DNA from 4 places in the Peribacillus sp. NPDC101480 genome. Region 1 is predicted to be linked to each of the others. Evidence: riboswitches for the same ligand, from Rfam matches in the RefSeq annotation. Region 1 holds a riboswitch; each other region holds the start of a gene.

Region 1 (5,265 bases):
CATTAACGAAGTCATATCCATTTTCTTTAATTTGCCCCTCTAAATATGGAATATGTTGGAAATAGTTAGCATCCAATTCCTTATCATTCAACGCCTTATTCGGTAAAACATAGTCCTGGAAAGTTTCGATTTCCAATTCGATTCCTTTTTCTTTAAGAAGCGGCTTAGCTTTCTCAAGGATTTCAGCATGAGGAACATTGGATGCCCCTACAACTATTTTCTTCGATTCTTTCTCCGTATCACTGCCGCTTTTATCCTTTTCACTTCCACAAGCAGCCAAAGCGATAGACAACACTAAAATTAATGCAAATCCTAAAAACTTTTTCATCCTATTCATCTCCCTTTATCTTTTGTCCAATTTAGATGTAATCACATCTCCAATAATTTGAATTATGAAGACGATAATTAGAATAACGATGGTCGCCACTAGTGTAACGTCATTTTGATTTCTTTGATATCCGTCCAAATAGGCTAGATTACCAAGCCCGCCTGCGCCGATGACCCCGGCCATTGCGGTATATCCAACCAATGCAATCGATGTTACCGTAATCCCGGAAATAAGGGCAGGCATTGACTCTGGAAGAAGGACCTTCCAAATGATTGTGCTCGTTTTTGCTCCCATCGATTTAGCGGCTTCAATTACACCTTTATCGATTTCACGAAGGCCGATTTCTACCATACGCGCATAAAATGGTGCCGCACCGATAATAAGTGCCGGCAGTGCAGCGTTCTCTCCGATCATGGAACCGACTAGCGCTTTAGTGAAAGGAATGAGCAGCACGATCAAAATAAGAAATGGAATGGAACGGAAAATATTGACGACAGCACTCATGATCCCGTTGACTGCCCGGTTTTCCCACATATTACCCTTCCCTGTCAGGAACAGGATCAATCCTAATATTATGCCTATAAAAAAGGTTGCCACTACAGAGACGCTTGTCATGTAAAGCGTTTCCCTCGTAGCTTCAATAATGTCTTCCCAATCAACATTCGGCAATAATTCTTCAAGCATGAGTAATCACCTCCACGCCTACCTGCTGTGCTTTAATGAATTCGATTGCGCGGAGCATTTCATCCTCAGTGCCATCAAGATGGATAAACAATGTTCCATATGAACCGCTTCTTGTTTGGGATATCTTACCTTGAACGATATTGACATCCAACTCGAAGTTACGTACAAGCTTGGTGATCAACGGGCTTTCGGCATGATCGCCTACAAAGGTCAATTGAATCACTTTGCCTGCAGGATAGCGTTCGAGCAAATGGTCCATCGTTTCTTTCGTTTCTTCCGGTTCCGTTACCTGTTGCACGAAACGCTTTGTCATTTGTTCTTTAGGGTTCTTGAAAACATCCAGGACAGGTCCCTGTTCAACAACTTGCCCACTTTCCATCACGGCGACGCGATGGCAGATTTTGCGGATCACATGCATTTCATGTGTTATCAGGACGATCGTCAACCCCAAACGCTGATTGATGTCAACAAGCAATTCGAGTATGGAGTCGGTAGTCTGCGGATCCAAGGCAGAAGTCGCTTCATCACACAGCAGCACTTTAGGGTCATTTGCCAGAGCCCTGGCTATTCCCACCCTTTGCTTTTGCCCTCCGCTTAATTGTGATGGATAGGCCTTTTCCCTGCCTTCCAATCCGACTAACTTGATCAATTCGTTCACACGCTTGGTTCGTTCAGGTTTAGAAACTCCTGCAATTTCCAATGGGAAAGATATATTCTCCTGAACGGTCCTCGACCATAATAAATTGAAATGTTGGAAAATCATGCTGATTTCTTGACGGGCCTTGCGGAGCTGAGCCCCTTTAATTTTTGAAATTTCCTTCTCAGCAACTACAACGGATCCCTCTGTTGGTGTTTCCAATCCATTGAGCATTCTGATCAAAGTACTTTTCCCCGCTCCACTGTAACCGATGATACCGAAAATCTCGCCTTTATTTATTTCAACATTCACATTATTTACAGCCTTGATTGTCTCACTGTTTCCTTTTCCTGTTCGGAACAGCTTACTGACTTTCGTCAATGTAATCATTAACCCTCACCTCTTTTATCCAATAAAACCTATGAACTTAGTTGATTTCTCTACATTATTAGTCTGTTTCTCATATCATGTAAAAGTTTACCCAATTAAAACAGAAAAAACCTTTCTGCATGAGCAGAAAGGCAGGTGAAGAAACAGGCCTTCCTCTCATCTTCCAAAGTGATTAAACTTTGTGTGAATTGGCACCTTTCCAAGGAAATCTCCTTGTCGGTTGCCGGGTTTCATCGGGCACATCCCTCCACCTCTCTTGATAAGAGCTAATATATAGAATATTTGTACATCATTAAGTTCTTTAGTATGGAGAAATTTTATCATAGATAAAAAAGGAGCGCAATGTATAATATTTCTAGTACAAGCATATAGAAACTTTACTTAAACCGTTTTGGATGTCAAGGAGACGATATTCGTCGCTTTTTCAATTGCCTGCTCCAAATCTTCTATTAAATCCTCTACATTTTCAATCCCAATCGATAAACGGACTTGGTCGGCACTCACACCCGCTTTCGCAAGACCTGCCTCATTCAATTGTTGATGGGTCGTACTGGCTGGGTGGATGATCAAGCTCTTCGCATCCCCAACATTCGCTACATGGGACCATAATTCCACCGAATTGATAAGTTTTGCCCCAGCTTCTCGATTACCTTGTATCCCAAAAGTCACAACAGATCCAGCTCCCTTTGGCAAATATTTTTCCGCAAGGGCTTTATCGGGATGATCCTCATCACCAGGATGTGAAACCCAAGTCACCGCAGGATGGTTTTTTAAATATTTAATGACAGACTTGGTGTTTGATAGATGCTCTTTCATCCTTACATGCAGCGTTTCAAGTCCAAGCGTAAACTGGAATGCACTTTGGGCACTTAGCGCAGGTCCTAAATCACGGAGTAACTGGACTCGGGCTTTCGTTATGAATGCGGCAGGTCCAACTGCCTCGGCGTATACCAGATTGTCGTAACTTGGGTCAGGCTCTGTGAAGCCAGGGTAATTTGGCGAGTTCCAATCGAATTTCCCTCCATCCACGATGACACCGCCAAGCGTAGTTCCATTTCCCAGAAGCCATTTTGTAGCGGAATGGATGACAATATCCGCTCCAAAATCAATTGGTCTGCATAGATACGGTGTCGCAAAGGTATTATCAATGATTAAAGGTATTCCGGCATCATGGGCGATTTTCGCTACCGCTTCAATATCAAGCACCCTCAAACTTGGATTTCCGATGGTTTCAGCAAAAATGGCTTTAGTTCTTGGCGTAATCGCCCTTTTGAAATTTTCAGGGTCATCTGGAGAAACGAACTTCACTTTAATCCCGTATTTAGGAAGAGTATTTTCAAAAAGGTTATACGTACCGCCATATAATGTAGATGCTGAAACAATCTCATCCCCTGCAGCGGCAATATTCAGGATTGAAAGTGAGATGGCAGCCATTCCGCTTGCTGTTGCCAATCCGCCGATTCCGCCTTCCAATAAGGCCATTCTTTCCTCAAAAACGCTGATCGTGGGATTATGGAGTCGTGAATATATATAGCCATTCTCCTTTAGGCCAAATAAATTCGCTGCATGGTCGGTGTCCTTGAACAAGTATGCATTGCTTTGGTAGATAGGAACTGCACGTGCACCTGTTTCATCAGCTTGCAGACCGCCATGAACACTCAATGTTTCGAAACGCAATTTTTTCCCTGACATATGATTTCACCTTTTTCTATGGATTTAGTTGGAATTATATGATGTCTGGCCTTTTATAAACAAAAAAACCACTTCAATAAGAAGAGGTTTCAAGAATACACCTCATCTACCAGAGCCAACACTCTGCTGGAATTAGCACCGTATATAAAAATTTATACCGGTTGCCGGGCTTCGTCGGGCCAGTCCCTCCGCCACTCTTGATAAGAACTATTAAATTCTGCCGTTACTTAATTCAAAATATAGCATTTTAGTTTAAATCAGTCAATGAATTGTTAGAATATTCTTTGTTTAATTTCATCTAACATTCATATGTCCGCAACAAAGAAACCAACCACGGTTCCGATTGGTTTCTTAGCTGATTTCCTTAAGCAATCCGTACAAATAAGGAACGGATTGAAAGGCATATATTTTTTTGTGCAGCCGTCCTTCTTTGAAAAACAATAAACATGGAACACTTTCGATTTCATATGATTCGGCAATTGCTTGGACATAATTCATATTCATTTTGCCTGCCTTCAATTCCGGGAATAGCTCCAAGGATATCGTCAGCATCTTGGAGGCAACCTGACAAGTGCCGCATAAAGGGGTATATAAATATAAGCAAAAGGTTTCCCCATTTTCAACAGCAAGCTTACACTCTTCTTCTTTCCATTCCTGCATCAATTAGTCGTTCACCCTTTGACTTAAAAATTTCATTTTCACATTCATATTGGCAGATAGAAGCACAGTTGCGATATGATGTTCGGGTGAGCTTTCCACTTCTTTGTACATTTTATTAATATACAGGTGGTTCGCCTCAGGCATTTCCCTTCGGAACTGCTTCCGCAGCTTTTCTCCTGATTCATCTGCGTCAAAAAGGAGATAAACATCACGGTCCATCAATTCATCCACTAATTCATCCAGCTTAGTTAATGATATGGTCCCATTCGTACATCTTATTTCCACATCTTCATTTAAAACGGAGGCAACTTTTCTTCTATCGGAACTGCCTTCTACAATGATCACTTTATCGAATTCGCCCCACTCCATGTCATCACTCCATCTCACGAATTATGTGCGCAACTGCCACGGTACCAAATGAAAAAGAGAGCAGGCCTTTTCAGTCCCCCCTCCCTTTTTTTTAACCGTTGATTAAACTCTCATACTCTTCAGCGCTCATCAAGCTTTCAATATCACTGCTATTAGATGGTTCAAGCACGACCATCCATGCCTTTTCATAAGGAGACTCATTTACATATTCAGGGTTGTCACTTAAATCTTCGTTTACTTCAATAACCTTGCCACTGATAGGTGCATAAAGCTCAGAAACGGTCTTAACGGATTCAACACTTCCAAATGGTTCGTTCGCTTTCAATTCATCGCCGATTTCCGGAAGCTCAACGAATACGATGTCCCCAAGCTCGGACTGTGCGAAAGCTGTAATTCCAATGCGCACTGTTCCATCTTCCGTTTTGACCCATTCATGTTCTTTTGTGTAACGAAGTTCTTTTGGTGTTGTTGTCATTATTAACCCTCCATATGTACATCTTATTTT
Region 2 (5,265 bases), on a different contig from region 1:
ATGTTCGAAGCATTGATGGAAGAAGGATCCCTCACCAATCACCTTCCGCCCACCATGGTCTTGCGAAACAGCGGCTGCCTTGATGCTTTCCTGGAGACCTACAGGCATATATACCTTAAACCTTGCAAAGGAAGCCAAGGTAAAGGCATTTATACCATTATCAGAAATGATGATGATACACTATTGTTCAATAGCTTAAAGCATAGTGAGTCCTTCCCGGATTTCGCGTCATTCTGGGAAACAAAAAAAAGGGATTTATTAAAAAGGAGCTACCTTGCTCAACAGGCGATCATTCCAAAAAAACTTTTTGGACACCGTTATGATTACCGGATTCTGGTCCATTATGAAAAAGGTTTTTATAAAGTGACCGGCAAAGCGGTAAGGATGTCACAAACTCAGGAAATCACTACCCACACTCCCCAAGGGGGTAAGATCTTTCCTTATCAAGACCTGCAATCAAGAAGCCTGAATCGAGAATTAGCGAAAATCGCCCAAAAAAGCGGTGAGATACTTTCAAAAAAAATCGGATTTCTCGGAGAGTTTTCCATGGATATAGGGGAAGACGAATCAGGATCGCTCTTCATATACGAGGTGAACTCAAAGCCCATGCAATTCGATGAGGAGGAAATTGAAACAAACAGGCTTTTGCATTTAAAAAATCTTTTTATTGAATTAACTTTTCCCAGCCTGACAATTAAATAGCACCTCCAGCTGCCGTTTTCCATTATAATTAAATGAGAAACTGTATATATGGAGGTAATACATATGATTACTCATTTTCAATGGACACCACTGCATAAGAATCTGCCAGGATGGAAAATTTCCTTTTATTTCAACAAGCAGGCAGTCCAAGCCTTGTATCATAAAGATGGATCCATCGAGTGGACAGCCAATCCGCCTTCCGAAACAGATGAAGCCAAACTTAAAAGCATGATACATGATTTAATGATCTTCCATGTATATGAATGAACCGCCTTTACATTCATGAAATCCCTAAACAGAATAAAAAAAACTCCTTTGCCTAAACTAAAGAAAAGGCTAGGAGGGATTTATTTTGGATAAAGAAAAAATGACATTTTTGAAGGATACCGAATATGATGGCAAGGACTCCGTTTACCTTGATATCGACCGTATCATCAATGAAGGAATGGCGGGCGGAAATGTGTATGAAGTCGCTAACCTTCAGAACATCGAAGAAGCACATGATTTTTATGATGAAACAGATCCCAATATCAATAAATGAATGATGTGGGCTCTCTTATGGAGAGCTCTCCTTTATATCAGTCAGACCGTTAACATTCAAATTGTTCGATTCTCCCTGGCACTCAAAATATTTTCGTTTAATATCGATGTAATGATATGCTCTGAATCCCATTCATGCCCAGATATCTCGATAAGGGGATAGCGATTCGGTAAAACGACCTGCTGGATTTCATGAACGGTCAGCCCTTGAGAATGCAGGCGTAAAATTTCACCTTGGAGGTTTTCCAAATAATCCAACTTTTTCCTGAACATTTCCTTTCCATCAGGGACATGCCCAGCATGGCAGCAAAACACTTCCCCGAAGTCATATTGAAGTAATCTTTTTATGGAATCAATGATGACCGGGATAGACTCTTCCCGTAAGACAAGCTTTGTCTTTGGTGTTACGAAAAGGTCTCCTGAAAAGAGCACTCCATTACTGTTATTCAAATACACCATATGGTCCTTCGCATGGCCGGGGGTAAAAATCGGCTCCCACGCTTGGGTGCGTGAATGAATGACCTCCCCTAGCGGCTCAGCTTTAAAGGCGTCTCTCTTCCCCCAGAAAATTTTGCGATATTCAGGATATACAGCATCCTTTGCACAAACCTCAACCGACATCGGGTGAATGAAAAGCGGCACCTTTTTATGTTCCTGTATCCATGCAGCGCCCCCCGTATGGTCTTCATGATAGTGAGTCAGGGCCACTGAGTCGAAGTCTGCGGACTCATAGAACGGAATAAGCTCTTCCAGTAAAATCTGTGCGCCAGTATCTATCAATAGTCCATCCGTTAAAAAAACATTAACACTCATCCCCGACTTGTTCCCGCCAGGAGTCCCGTGCACACAAACCACATCATTTATCGTTTTAATTTCTATCATTCAATCGCCTCCCCATCATTGTACAAAAATAGTTTTATCTTCCTTTTTTTAACTTTACTATAATAAATGTAGTACCACTTTACCTTTTTGACAAGGAAATGTTGGTATAATTAACCTGGATGTAAATGCTGGATTCTTGTATAATAGCCCTTTTTTAACGGACCTTACAAAACTTTAATAATAAAAATCACCCCAAAAACTTCAGAAACGATTGACATTGTCGGATTTTACAAATAATATAGATTATATTAAAAAACTTGAAATATTCTAAAATAATAATTTACTTATCAAGAGTGACGGAGGGATCAGGCCCTGTGATGTCCGGCAACCGCCCTTAGGGAACGGTGCCACTTCCTGCAGAATGATTGCATTCTGAAAGATAAGACGAGATATAATTTCGCTGCCTCTTTCTGAATGATAGGGGCAGTTTTTTAATGTTTAAGGGGGAAAGCTCATGATTGAAATCCGTTCAGTCCGAAAGGAATACGTCTCGAAGAAAAACCGAGTTATCGGAGTGGATAACGTATCCTTAACCATTCAAACTGGCGAAGTGTATGGAATTGTCGGCTACAGTGGAGCTGGAAAAAGCTCATTACTCCGCTGCTTGAATTTGCTTGAACGTCCGACAAGTGGAAATATCATCATCGACGGCATTGATTTAACCTCTTTATCAAGTAAAGAGCTTCGTAAACAACGTCAAAAAATCGGAATGATATTCCAACACTTTTCACTGGTCAGTTCAAAAACCGTTTATGAAAATGTCGCTTTCGCCTTAAAGGCCGCGCATCGATCGAAGGATGCAATCAGGTTACGTGTATTGGAATTGTTGGAAATCGTAGGGCTCAGCGATAAGAAAGATGTCTATCCGGCGCAGCTTAGCGGTGGACAGAAGCAACGGGTAGGCATAGCCCGTGCCTTAGCAAATGACCCCACTGTACTATTATGTGATGAAGCGACTTCAGCACTTGATCCAACAACTACAAAAGCGATTTTACAATTATTGAAAAAGATAAGCAGTAAGCTTGGCATCACCATCGTGTTGATTACACATGAAATGGAAGTGGTCAAAGAACTATGCCACCGTGTCGCCGTCATGCAGGACGGCCGTGTAATTGAAGAAGGTCCCGTTTATGAAATATTTTCACAGCCCAAGCAGGAGTTAACGAAGCAATTCATTAGCAGTGTTCTGGATTTCGCACTCCCTCCGCACTTGATTGAAGAAAGTAAAGGTACGATCATTCAAATTCAATTCGAAGGGCAAACCGCTGGTGAGTCGATCCTTTCGGATACTCTCCAATCCCATTCAGTAAAGGGTAATATTTTACACGGTAAAATTGAGTATATCCAGGATGTCCCTTTAGGCATTTTAATCATCGAGTTAATAGGCGATGCCGCTCAAATTCATTCGGCATTGCAATATATAAAAAATCGTTCCAGTTCTGTGGAGGTGTTAAAACATGTCACTGCTTGATTCCATCGTCAATATTTTACCTGATCTTAATAAAGCCTTTCTTGAAACGATTTATATGGTCGGCGTTTCCCTTGCAGTAGCCCTGCTGATCGGTTTACCGCTTGGAGTATTGCTGTTTACCACAACAAGGAATTTATTTTTTGAAAATAGTATCGTGAATCGCTCTCTAGGATTCGCAGTCAATATTGTCCGTTCAATCCCTTTCATCATTCTCTTGGTCGCCCTCCTTCCTTTAACGGATCTTCTAACTGGATCGACGATAGGGCCGAGAGCGGCTTCTGTTTCCCTGTCGGTGTCCGCAATACCTTTTTTTGCAAGAATCGTTGAAACGGCATTACGTGAAATAGACAGAGGAGTGATTGAAGCTGCAATTGCCGTAGGAGCCACTCCATGGATGATCATTAAGGATGTACTTCTACCAGAGGCAAAACCGGGTATAATTCAAGGACTGACATTAACGACCATTTCGCTTATCGGTTACTCAGCAATGGCAGGGACAATCGGCGGAGGCGGAATTGGCGACCTGGCCATCCGGTACGGTTATTACCGTTATGACAACACAGTCATGATCACGACGATCGTCTTGCTGATCTGCCTTGTTCAAATCATTCAAATGGTTGGTGACAAGGCCTCATACATAGTTAACAAACGATAGTGATCCGTCATTTTTCAATGATTCAATACATTTCATTACTCAGGAGGAATTTCAAATGAAGAAAATAGCTTCGTTATTATCAGTCTGTGCACTTGCCCTTGGCTTGGCAGCATGCGGGAGCGATGATGCATCCCCAAAAACTGAAGACAAAAAGGAATTGAAGATCGGGGCGACTACCGGGCCCTATGCCGATATGGTTAAAGAGGCCATAAAACCAGGTCTGGAAGATCTCGGTTACAAAATAGAGATCGTCGAATTCACCGACTATATCCAGCCGAATAAGTCCCTTGGCAACCATTCGATCGACGCCAACCTCTTCCAGCATAAGGTGTACATGGATAACTTCGCTAAAGAAAATGATTTAAAGCTTTCCGACCTTATCATAGTTCCAACAGCACCAATGGGCATATATTCGAACAAGTATAAATCATTGAAAGAAATTAAAGACGGTACATCCCTTGCAGTGCCCAATGATCCGGTTAACCTCGCACGTGCACTTAAAGTGCTGGTGGATGAAGGGCTGATTGAAGTAGATCCAGATGTCGACCCTTTAAAAATATCTGAAAAGGATGTAACGAAAAATCCAAAAAACATTCAACTCAAACCATTGGAATCCGCTCAATTGCCCCGGGCAACAGACAGTGTTGACCTATCAGCGGTCCCTGGCAACTTCGCTCTTGCAGCGAAAATGGACCTACAGGATGCCATTGTTTTAGAAAAAATGCCGGATATGTATCGAAACGTTGTTACAGTGAATACAAAAGATGTAGACTCCCAATTTGCAAAGGATATTAAATCAGTTGTGGAATCCGACCAGTTCGAAAAAGTCATCGATGACAAATTTGCCGGATTTGGAAAACCAGACTGGATGAATTGATCAAATAATCGTGGCCTGCTTCCCCTTATTGGGAGCAGGCCTTTCATTAAGGACAAAGTGGCAGCCGCCATGGAAAACCTTGAAATCCTTACAAACCATGCAAGCCAATCCATGGACTAAAAAACGATGGGGTAAAAA
Region 3 (5,265 bases), on a different contig from region 1:
TGTATTAAAAGTATTATATGTTTAGTTAAATGTCTCGATTTCGAGATATTGTTTACGGATTAATTCCTCTCCTTAAGGGGAGATTTATAAAGAAAAGATAGGAGTGGTACGGATGGAATTAAAAGGATTACATCATGTTTCGGCGATTACAGCTAAAGCGGGAAATAACTTTGATTTCTACACAAAAGTCTTAGGGATGCGATTAATCAAAAAAACGGTGAATCAAGATGATGTTCGTGTGTATCACTTATTTTATGGAGATCAAATTGGTTCTCCGGGTACGGAATTGACGTTTTTTGAAATTCCCAATGCTGCCCGCACTCATGAGGGAAACAATAGCATTTCTGAAATTTCTTTAAGGGTGAGAGATGATGAAGCTCTAGGATATTGGAAAAAACGGTTTGTGGAATTCAATGTTGAGCATGATGAAATATCGAACCGTTTTGAAAGGAAGGTGCTTTCTTTTAAAGATCCTGAAGGGCAGAGGCTACTTCTGGTTTCCGATCAGGATAATAACGGTGTTCAAGGGGGATCACCATGGGATGGAAGCCCGGTACCGCAAGAGTTTTCCATCCTTGGATTAGGACCGGTAAAACTTACTGTACCTAATATTGAACTAACAGAAAGTGTTCTCTCCGAGGTATTGGGGTTCAGGAAAACAGGCACATACCCATCTGCAATTAGGGTGCAAAATCCAATTGTCGTTTATGAGACAGGTGAGGGAGGAACAGGAGCGGAACTTCATATTGAAGAAAGGAATGACATTCCTCGGGAAAGGTTGGGGAGGGGTGGAGTACACCATGTTGCCTTTCGGGTGGATAATGAAGAAGAACTTAGAAAATGGATAGAAAAAATTAGTGAATCAAAATTCGTGAACTCTGGATATGTGGACCGCTTTTATTTTCGTTCACTTTATTTTAGGGAGCCGAATGGAATATTATTTGAACTAGCTACTGATGGACCTGGATTTGCAGTTGATGAAGCAGAGCAGCACCTAGGTGAGAACCTTGCCCTGCCGCCATTTTTAGAATCAAAAAGAAAAGATATTGAATCGAATTTAAAACCACTGAATACAAAATCAACTAATTAATCAAGGGGAAAGGAAGGAATCGGCATGCAAAAGCAAAATGCAGGAATACATCATATAACCGCAATTGTAGGCAATCCTCAAGAGAATGTGGATTTTTATGCTGGAGTGCTGGGAATGCGTATGGTGAAGAAAACCGTTAATTTTGATGATCCAGGCACCTATCACTTATATTTCGGAGATGAATCAGGTTCACCGGGCACTATCATCACTTTCTTTCCTTGGCCTGGGGCATACCGAGGGACAATTGGCTCCGGACAAGTGGGGATAACAACATATGCCATTCCGGAAGGTTCATTGGGCTTCTGGGAAACGCGCTTGGGTAAATTTAATATTGACTTTGAAAAGATCTCACGCTTCGGCGAGGATTATCTGGGATTTCAGGACCCACATGGATTGCAACTTGAACTGGTTGAGCGTAAAGAAGGTAAAAATAGCGAGTGGTCATTCGGCGGTGTACCAGCTGATAAGGCAATCAAGGGATTCGGAGGTGCTGTATTATTGACGTCTAAACCGATCAAAACGATGGAACTTTTAGAGGAAGTGATGGGTTTGCAAAAGATGGGGGAAGAGGGCGATTTCATTCGCTTCAAATCCACATCGGACATCGGAAATTTGATAGATGTTAAAAAAACGGTTTTGCCAAATGGGAAAATCGGAGTGGGAACTGTCCATCATCTTGCATGGCGTGCAAGCGATAATGAAGATCATAAAGAATGGAGGGAACATATCGCAAACCATGGCTATGGCGTGACACCCTTTAAAGACCGCCAATACTTCGATGCCATTTATTTCAGGGAAGATGGAGGCATACTCTTTGAAGTTGCCACAGATCCACCTGGCTTTGCTCATGATGAAACGAAGGAAACGATGGGTAGTAAATTAATGCTGCCGCCATGGCTTGAAGAAAAAAGGGAAATTATGGAGAAAACGTTACTGCCGGCAGTGCCGAGGGTACTAGAGGAGGATAAATGATGAAGCATATTTTTCAAAAAGGAAGTAATCCAGATGCACCGTTGCTTTTGCTTTTACATGGCACTGGAGGAACGGAAACGGATCTTTTGCCATTATCGGAGATGGTTTCACCGGGATCATCCGTACTCAGCGTACGGGGAAATGTACTTGAAAACGGAATGCCCCGTTATTTCCGCCGGCTGGCTGAAGGAGTTTTTGATGAAGAAGATTTGATTTTCCGTACGAAGGAGCTTTATGACTTCTTGGAATCAGCGTCCGGACAATATGACTTCGATCGTGACAGAGTGGTGGCATTAGGTTATTCTAATGGTGCAAACATAGCAGCAAGTTTGATGTTCCATTTCGAAGGGGCATTAAAAGGAGCGATTCTTCATCATCCAATGGTGCCTAGACGCGGGATTGCTTTGCCGTCCCTATCGGATATACCTGTATTCATTGCTGCAGGTAAAAACGATCCGATTTGCCCCGCAGCAGAAACTGATGAACTTAATCGGATTTTACTGCAAGCGGGTGCTGCGGTGGACGTTCACTGGGAAAATTACGGTCATCAGTTAACACGTTCAGAGGTTGATGCAGCAAGTTCATGGTTTCAAAAGAACTTTTTATAAGAATGAGAGGGATGAAGATGATTTCAGTAAATCCTGAAAGTCTTACAGAACGGGAAAATTATAAGTTTTTGACTGGAAGCATCATACCGAGACCAATAGCCCTGGTCACGACACAATCCGAAACCGGTACAATCAATATAGCGCCGTTCAGTTTTTTTAACATAGTCAGTTCCAATCCTCCGATGATTTCCATTTCTGTTCAACGGAAAGAAGGAGTTTTGAAGGACACGGCCCGAAATGCAATTCAAACAGGTGAATTCGTTGTTCATATCACTGATGAAGACAATGTTGCTGATGCAAATCGAACGGCCAAGGAACTCCCGTCTGACGAAAGTGAATTGGGTCTTACCAATTTCACTCAGGCTGTTAGTGATAAGGTGTCGGTACCAGGATTGCAAGAAGCGAAGGTACGCTTTGAATGCACATTGGAGCATGCGATACCTTTGGCAGGTTCCAAGAATAAACCTGGTTGTGATTTATTGATAGGGAAAATAGTCTGCTATCATATAGAGCAGGAGATTTACCATAATGGCCGAATTGACCAGAATGGGCTAAAACCTGTAGCAAGATTAGCGGGTCATACTTATACAAAACTAGGAGAATTATTTGAAATTGAAAGACCTTAAGGAATATAAGAAAAATGGCGTCATCTTTTAAGGTGTCGTCATTTTTTAAAAATTTTTCCCGGTTAGCATTATTTACAATTCTATAATGTAAGCGACTGTTCCAAAAACAAGTTCATATCTATGCCAAAGGTGCGTTGATCGTTTGGATTTTAAAGGAAGTCTTTACAAACCGAAACAAAACTTGACAATTTTTTCATAGATTGATAAAGTTATAAAAAAATAATTTCTTATCCAGAGAGGTGGAGGGACTGGCCCTATGAAACCTCAGCAACAGGTCTGCAATGACACTGTGCTAATTCCAGGGGGTGAAACCTTGATAGATAAGACCGTACGTGTTTATTTGTCAGTAACGCACTCTTTTTTAGAGTGCGTTTTCGTTTTTTCTGGATGCAAGATAAAGGAGAGTAAGAATGGAGAACAAAAGGAAGCATGATTTTCAAAGGAAAATGCAGGCACGGCATATAATAATGCTATCGCTTGGCGGGGTGATTGGAACAGGTTTATTCTTAAGTTCGGGTTATACGATTCAACAGGCAGGCCCGTTTGGCACCATCCTTTCGTATCTGATTGGGGCATTAGTGGTTTATCTAGTCATGCTATGTCTAGGGGAACTGGCAGTACATATGCCCGAGACAGGTGCGTTTCATAGCTACTCAGCTAAATACATAGGTCCTGGGACAGGGTATACAGTAGCCTGGTTGTATTGGCTAACTTGGACAGTTGCACTTGGTTCGGAATTCACGGCTGCAGGATTGTTGATGCAGAGATGGTTTCCATCAATCAATGTCTGGATATGGAGTGCACTATTTGCCATATTGGTTTTGGCATTAAATGCGTGGACCGTTAAATTTTTCGCTGAATCCGAATTCTGGTTTGCGTCTATAAAGGTATTTGCCATTGTGATTTTCATTATTTTGGGAGCAGCGGCAATGCTAGGTTTCATTCCAATAATTCATTCACAATCCGCTCCGTTATTCTCCAATTTTACAAGTGAAGGTTTATTTCCGAATGGTGCTTTTGCCATTATAATGACGATGCTTGCGGTGAATTTCGCATTCTCTGGAACTGAATTAATTGGAATTGCAGCTGGAGAAACTGTGAATCCAGAAAAAACGATACCAAAGGCAATCCGTATGACATTATGGAGATTGATTATCTTTTTTGTAGGAACCATCGTTGTATTATCCGCATTATTGCCTATTTCGGATGCAAGCGTATTAGAAAGCCCCTTTGTGGCAGTTCTTGAACGGATTGGTGTGCCATATGCAGCGGATATTATGAACTTTGTTATATTAACTGCCATTTTGTCTGCTGCAAACTCAGGACTGTATGCGGCATCCAGAATGCTTTGGTCACTTGCAGATAAGGAAACTATATCACCAATATTTGCAAAATTGACAAAACGGGGAGTTCCGATAAATGCAGTCCTTTTCAGTATGTTGGGCGGCTGCTTAGCCCTGTTTTCGAGTATTATTGCACCGGATACTGTTTACATAGTGCTTGTATCCATTTCTGGACTAGCCGTTGTTGTAGTTTGGATGAGTATTAGCATGTCGCAATTTCTATTTCGCAGACGATATATAAACGAAGGAAATTCAGTAAATGACTTAGCTTATCGAACGCCATTATATCCACTCGTACCAATCGTTTCTTTTATGCTATGCCTAGCTTCTTGCATAGGAATTGCATTTGATCCTACACAACGAATTGCACTATATTGTGGCATTCCATTTATTTTGATTTGCTATGGAAGTTATTATCTGACACAAAACCATAAAGAAAAGAGGAGTAGATCATGAACATTAAAACTAACCCAATTGACGCTATTTTACGAGATCATTCAGTCATGATTTTAGACGGAGCTTTAGCTACAGAGCTAGAGAGGCATGGATGTGATTTGGACGACCCGCTCTGGTCTGCACGTGTATTACTTGAAAATCCAGAAGTGATTTATCAAGTGCATTCTGAC
Region 4 (5,265 bases), on a different contig from region 1:
TTTTTATAAAATCAAGGTTAGGTGAGACCATTCCGACTTCCCTTTTTTCTACAAATAAAAACCAGCCCGGAAGCTGGTTTTTTAACATTGATTCATGCTTGAACTTCGTCTTTTTCGTAAATCGGCACCCATCCTGCCGCTGTAACGAAAATGCGGACAGCAACAGTTTTCCTATCTTCTGCAAGCGTGAAATAATGTCTTGTTGATTCTGGTACACTAATAAGATCACCTGGATTAAGGCGCACGTCAAACCACTGTTTATCTTTGCCTTCAATCGCAAAGATACTCGTACCGCCTGCTATGAAACGCACTTCATCATCTTCATGGTGATGTTCCTGCTTAAAGTTTTCAAGCATTTGATCCAAGTTCGGATTCGCATCGGATAATGTGATGATATCATGCGCTTTATAGCCTCTTCTTTCGGAGATTTCCGCTATCTCTGATTGGAATGCTACAAGGATTTCCTCCTTTTCAGCATCTGTTAGATCGTATTTTTCCACGAGATGGGCCGGTAATTTAGAAATGTCCCATTGCTCATAAATAACCCCTTGTGTTTCTAAAAATCCTTTTACCTGTTCACCGTTTTCAATAACCTCGTTTGTTTCCTGGAATCTTATCGTCGCCATCATTCATTCCTCCTTCATTAGTGTTTACCTTAAAGAAACTGCAAATGCCTTTTGTTGATTAAGCAACAGTTGATATTGAAATAAAAATTCGCAAGCTTCAAGTATTCTCTTTGCTTCGAGTCCGCTTTTACCCCAAACCGTAATACCATGATTGCGGATCAGCACGGCGCCAGAGTCTTCTTCGACATGTGGCTCGAACTTATCGGATAACAGCGGAATGTCAGCATGATTATATATGATTGGAATCCGAAGTTCCGAATCTTCATCCCACCGACCGGTCGCTTTAATGATTTCATGATTACGAAAAGAAACTTGGCCCTCATCCCCGTACAATTCGGATATCACATTATTTTCAACTGTATGGACATGGAGTACACAGTTCGCATTCGTTTTCCGGTAAATGACTGTATGAAGTAAAGTTTCGGCCGATGGTCTTAGGTTCGTTTCTTCAACTGGCTTTCCTTTTAAATCCACCAGTAAAAAGTCCGAATCCGATTGCTTCCTTTTATCCTTACCGCTTGCCGTAATATAAAAGAAAGGGCTTTTGGGTTCCCGAATGGACAAGTTCCCGCTAGTTCCCATAAACCAATCCCTTTCGGCCAGTTCAGCTTTAACATCTGCCAGCTCCTGCCATTCTTTAGTATGATTATTCACGCTTTACCCACCCATCTGCTGCTTAATAATATCAATTACATCAAAAAACGTTTCAAAACCTTGATGTGGAATCCCTTCGCTATCGCATTTTTCAAGCAGTATGTCACGGGCTATGACAAAATCCGCCTGTTTTGCAGCTTCAAAATCCGTTACGGAATCTCCAATAACGAATTTAAAATCTTCCGCACCCGCAATTTCCCTCATAATGGATGGCTTGCAGCAACCGCATCCATTATTACATTGATCATCACAGGAATGCGGCCACTCAATATAAATCTTTTCCTTATCAAAAAATGCACGGTTGCAATAAACGGACTCTGTTGGCAAGATATCATTCAAAAGCGGTGCAATGAAAAAATCCATGCCCCCGCTTACAATATATAAAGGGATGTTGGCTTGTTTCGTATACTCAACGAATTCATAAAACCCTGGACGAATGCCGGCCGTCTTTCTTACATATTGGATGATGTCATCCTTCAAGCCGCTATCAAGCAGGGAAAACATATCCCCTACTCCCGAAGATATACTGATTTTTTGCTGAAGGACACCGTCTTTCAACGCTTCCCATTCCGGAGGCGCAAATTTCTTCATGATGGAAATGATATTATCCGAGTTGGTGATCGTTCCGTCAAAATCACAAAAGATGATCGGTTTCATTATTTCTTATAGGCCTCCCCATAACACAAGAGCTTTTTTTAGTGTTTCATCCTCAGCAGCCGCTTCAGATAGTTCCTTTCCTGCCAGTACGGCTTCCACAGCGGATCGGAAAGCCTTTGCCCCGCCATCTGCTCCATCAGGATGCCCGTGAATTCCACCTCCGGCATTAATCACACTATCGATTCCAAAATCCTTGATTAGATCCGGAACCATGCCCGGATGAATGCCAGCAGAGGGAACAGGGAAGGCTTTTTTCCATGAAAGTTCATCTTTTGTCAGAGCTTCAGCAATCGCCAAGGTCTCCTTTTTTTCAAGTGCGACACTTCCATAAGGGGACGGGAACAAGGATAAATCCGCACCTGATAACCTTACTAATTTACCAAGCAATAATGGATAGCCGACCCCATAAAATGATGAAGCTGACAATGCCCCGCTATATGCGGGGTGCGCCATGATCGGCAGCTTGATACGATCATGTTCACTCAAGGCCTGCAATACATCCAAACCATATGTATGAACGTTGAACAACAAGGCATCTGCCCCTGCATCAGCCGCTTGCTCTGCCTTATCCAATAATTCAAATGTTTTCCCTGATAGATTGACTGCATATAAAGTTCGGTGGCCAGTGGTTTCATAGACATCATTCAATATTCGTTTTCCCGTTTTTATTCTATCGAAAAATGGAGTCAGTTCCTGGTCAAAGAGGATCTCATCATCTTTAACTAGGTCGACACCTCCTAATGCTTGTTGCCTCAGTTGCTCATTATGGAATGTTAGGTCTCTTCCTAATACACCTTTAAAGATGCTCATCACCAGGGGCCGGTTAAATACGCCAATCTTTTTCCTAATGCCTTCAATGCCAAATTGCGGCCCGGGAAAGGCTTTTTGGATATCACCGACAAAATCCAAGTCGATAAGTTTTATTTCCCCGTCCAATGAAAGTTTGCCGAAGACCGTCGTTAGGATTGCAGGTAAATCATTGGAGAAATTCCTTGCCGGATAGGCAATTTTAATAAGCGAACGGTATACTTTACGATTAAAGTAGCTGTTTGCCCTCTCTTCTTCGGAAAGTGGTGTCACCGATACGACGCGTCCCTTATGTTTTTCCAGTTGTTTCTGGACTAAATGGGGCAGGTCCGTCCATGTCCCGACAGTCAAACCTAAGGCAATGCTCTCTGCTTTTTTCTCATGATTCCCCTTAGAATCATGAATTAAATAAGTAGCGACTATCTCGCTCATTTGATCACTCCTATATCACGTTAGTAAACTCTCGATGTCATTAACCTGAAATGGTCTCAAAATGGCAAAAGCCCCTTCATAAAGAAGAGGCTTTAATAAGCCATCTTCTTATCTCCCAGCCATTGGCTGCAAGAATTAGCACCGTGCCTTGTGGATTTCAAGAAAAATCCGGCGAAGAATTCCGCCCCATTTTACAATGGAATTACGGTCGGTTGCTGGGCTTCATAGGGCTAGTCCCTCCACCTGCTCAAAATAAGAAAACGCTGATATATAAATTTGCATCCAAGTATCGAAAGATTAAGAATTTATTTTGTATTCTGACAGGTAATCCCTACTTTGTCAATAAGTTTTAACTATTTAAGGGTGAATTAATCGGATATATCATTGTGGTTAAAATAATTTTAATTTACTTATCCGTTCCACAGCCTCTTTCAGCCGTTCTTCCGAAGTCAGCAGCCCTACCCTGACATAACCTTCGCCAAATTCACCAAATCCATTCCCTGCGGCAACAGCAACGTGGGCATGCGTTAATAAATAGTCTGCAAAACTCTCGGACGTAAAACCTTTAGGTACCTTGAGCCAGGCAAAAAATGATGCCGCAGGAGCTTTGACATCCCAGCCGATTGCCCTCAATCCCTCAATGAAAACATTCCTTCGTCCCTCGTACATCTGCACTAACTGCTCTACACAGCTCTGCGAGTCAAGCAAAGCGCTTGCAGCAGCTTCTTGTATCGCCGGGAACAGACTCACATAAAGATGGTCTTGTAATAGTTCAAGAGCTTCTATGACACTCTTATTCCCCACTGCGAAGCCGACTCTCCACCCTGCCATATTGTATGTTTTCGATAGTGTGTATATTTCTATTCCTATTTCCTTCGCTCCCTCTGACTGGAGAAAGCTTATCGGTTTTTTTCCGTCGAATCCTATCGCCCCATAAGCGAAGTCGTGGACCACACAAATTGAATGCTCTTTTGCAGTAGAGACGGTCTCATCAAAGAAACTTTCAGTTGCAGAAGCACCTGTGGGATTGTTCGGATAGTTCAAGAACATCATTTTGGCTTTATCAAGTACTTGTTTATGTATGTCACTGTATTTTGGAAGAAAATCATTTTCTTCTGTCAAGGGCATGAATTCGGTCTTTGCCTGGGCTAAAACAACACCGGAAAGATAATCCGGATAGCCGGGATCCGGAACAAGGATCGTATCACCCGGATTCAATAAACACTGCGGCAGTTCGACAAGGCCTGCCTTTCCCCCGAAGAGAATCGCCACTTCACTTTTCGGATCCAGCTTGACACCGAATTCACGTTCATAAAAGACGGCAGCAGCATCTTTTAAATATTGATGCCCCCGGAATGGCGAATATTTATGATTAACCGTTTTTTCAGCAGCAGACTGCAAGCTTTTCACGATATGGTCTGGTGTCGGCTGATCAGGGTTTCCCTGGCCTAAATTAATGACATCATGTCCTTGCTCCGTAATGGCATTGACTTTTGCTACTAGTGAGGCAAAAAATTGCTTGGGTAGGTCCTGAAGCTGTCTGGATTTTTCGAATTGCACCATTTATACACCTTCTCTGAAATTTCTTGAAATTCTAGACACAAATAATATATGTTTATCATAGTCTTGTAAAGCATTTTTTACATGTGGGGGGTTTTAAACGATGAAGTGGAAAATAGCTTGTATTCAAATGGATATAGCATTCGGGCAACCGGATATCAATTTTCAGGTTGCGGAACAATGGTTTGAAAAAGCAGCACGGTCAGAACCCGATATCGTCATTTTACCAGAGCTTTGGACAACCGGATACGACTTAAGCAGGTTAAATGAGATTGCTGATCAAGAGGCGGAAAAAACGATTGAATTTCTTAAAACACAGGCAAGGAAACACGAGATTCACATCGTAGGCGGTTCCATTGCGAAAAAAACGGGCAAGGGAATCTATAACACCATGATCATCATCGATAAACAGGGAAATCTCATAAAAGAATATGATAAGCTTCACTTATTTCAGTTAATGGATGAACATCATTTCCTGAAGCCAGGAGAAAAGGATGGTTTATTTACTCTTGATGAAAAAATATGTGCT

Evidence for each region. A riboswitch is a leader RNA that binds a small molecule or an ion and turns the genes downstream of it on or off. The one in region 1 is predicted to bind S-adenosylmethionine.
Region 2: linked by a shared signal. The riboswitch ahead of ACQKMF_RS22305 (methionine ABC transporter ATP-binding protein) and the one ahead of ACQKMF_RS13410 (methionine ABC transporter ATP-binding protein) in region 1 are both predicted to bind S-adenosylmethionine.
Region 3: linked by a shared signal. The riboswitch ahead of mmuP (S-methylmethionine permease) and the one ahead of ACQKMF_RS13410 (methionine ABC transporter ATP-binding protein) in region 1 are both predicted to bind S-adenosylmethionine.
Region 4: linked by a shared signal. The riboswitch ahead of mtnW (2,3-diketo-5-methylthiopentyl-1-phosphate enolase) and the one ahead of ACQKMF_RS13410 (methionine ABC transporter ATP-binding protein) in region 1 are both predicted to bind S-adenosylmethionine.

What each region holds. Positions count from the first base shown of each region.
Region 1 is NZ_JBNNSB010000003.1:442,689-447,953, reverse strand. Features, by position in the region: gene ACQKMF_RS13420 (MetQ/NlpA family ABC transporter substrate-binding protein) at 1-328, opposite strand, end outside; gene ACQKMF_RS13415 (methionine ABC transporter permease) at 344-1,012, opposite strand; gene ACQKMF_RS13410 (methionine ABC transporter ATP-binding protein) at 1,005-2,039, opposite strand; SAM riboswitch class I at 2,193-2,305, opposite strand; gene ACQKMF_RS13405 (O-acetylhomoserine aminocarboxypropyltransferase/cysteine synthase family protein) at 2,421-3,731, opposite strand; SAM riboswitch class I at 3,831-3,938, opposite strand; gene ACQKMF_RS13400 (thioredoxin family protein) at 4,083-4,391, opposite strand; gene ACQKMF_RS13395 (toprim domain-containing protein) at 4,395-4,760, opposite strand; gene gcvH (glycine cleavage system protein GcvH) at 4,852-5,235, opposite strand.
Region 2 is NZ_JBNNSB010000007.1:303,989-309,253, reverse strand. Features, by position in the region: gene ACQKMF_RS22325 (YheC/YheD family protein) at 1-702, shown strand, start outside; gene ACQKMF_RS22320 (YheE family protein) at 766-969, shown strand; gene ACQKMF_RS22315 (hypothetical protein) at 1,055-1,243, shown strand; gene ACQKMF_RS22310 (MBL fold metallo-hydrolase) at 1,300-2,124, opposite strand; SAM riboswitch class I at 2,406-2,510, shown strand; gene ACQKMF_RS22305 (methionine ABC transporter ATP-binding protein) at 2,579-3,595, shown strand; gene ACQKMF_RS22300 (methionine ABC transporter permease) at 3,582-4,250, shown strand; gene ACQKMF_RS22295 (MetQ/NlpA family ABC transporter substrate-binding protein) at 4,306-5,127, shown strand.
Region 3 is NZ_JBNNSB010000005.1:320,537-325,801, reverse strand. Features, by position in the region: gene ACQKMF_RS18630 (ring-cleaving dioxygenase) at 113-1,090, shown strand; gene ACQKMF_RS18625 (ring-cleaving dioxygenase) at 1,115-2,062, shown strand; gene ACQKMF_RS18620 (alpha/beta hydrolase) at 2,062-2,670, shown strand; gene ACQKMF_RS18615 (flavin reductase family protein) at 2,688-3,296, shown strand; SAM riboswitch class I at 3,521-3,623, shown strand; gene mmuP (S-methylmethionine permease) at 3,707-5,095, shown strand; gene mmuM (homocysteine S-methyltransferase) at 5,092-5,265, shown strand, end outside.
Region 4 is NZ_JBNNSB010000001.1:1,455,974-1,461,238, reverse strand. Features, by position in the region: gene ACQKMF_RS07280 (cupin domain-containing protein) at 93-626, opposite strand; gene ACQKMF_RS07275 (methylthioribulose 1-phosphate dehydratase) at 651-1,280, opposite strand; gene ACQKMF_RS07270 (2-hydroxy-3-keto-5-methylthiopentenyl-1-phosphate phosphatase) at 1,284-1,937, opposite strand; gene mtnW (2,3-diketo-5-methylthiopentyl-1-phosphate enolase) at 1,944-3,176, opposite strand; SAM riboswitch class I at 3,282-3,435, opposite strand; gene ACQKMF_RS07260 (pyridoxal phosphate-dependent aminotransferase) at 3,567-4,739, opposite strand; gene ACQKMF_RS07255 (carbon-nitrogen family hydrolase) at 4,840-5,265, shown strand, end outside.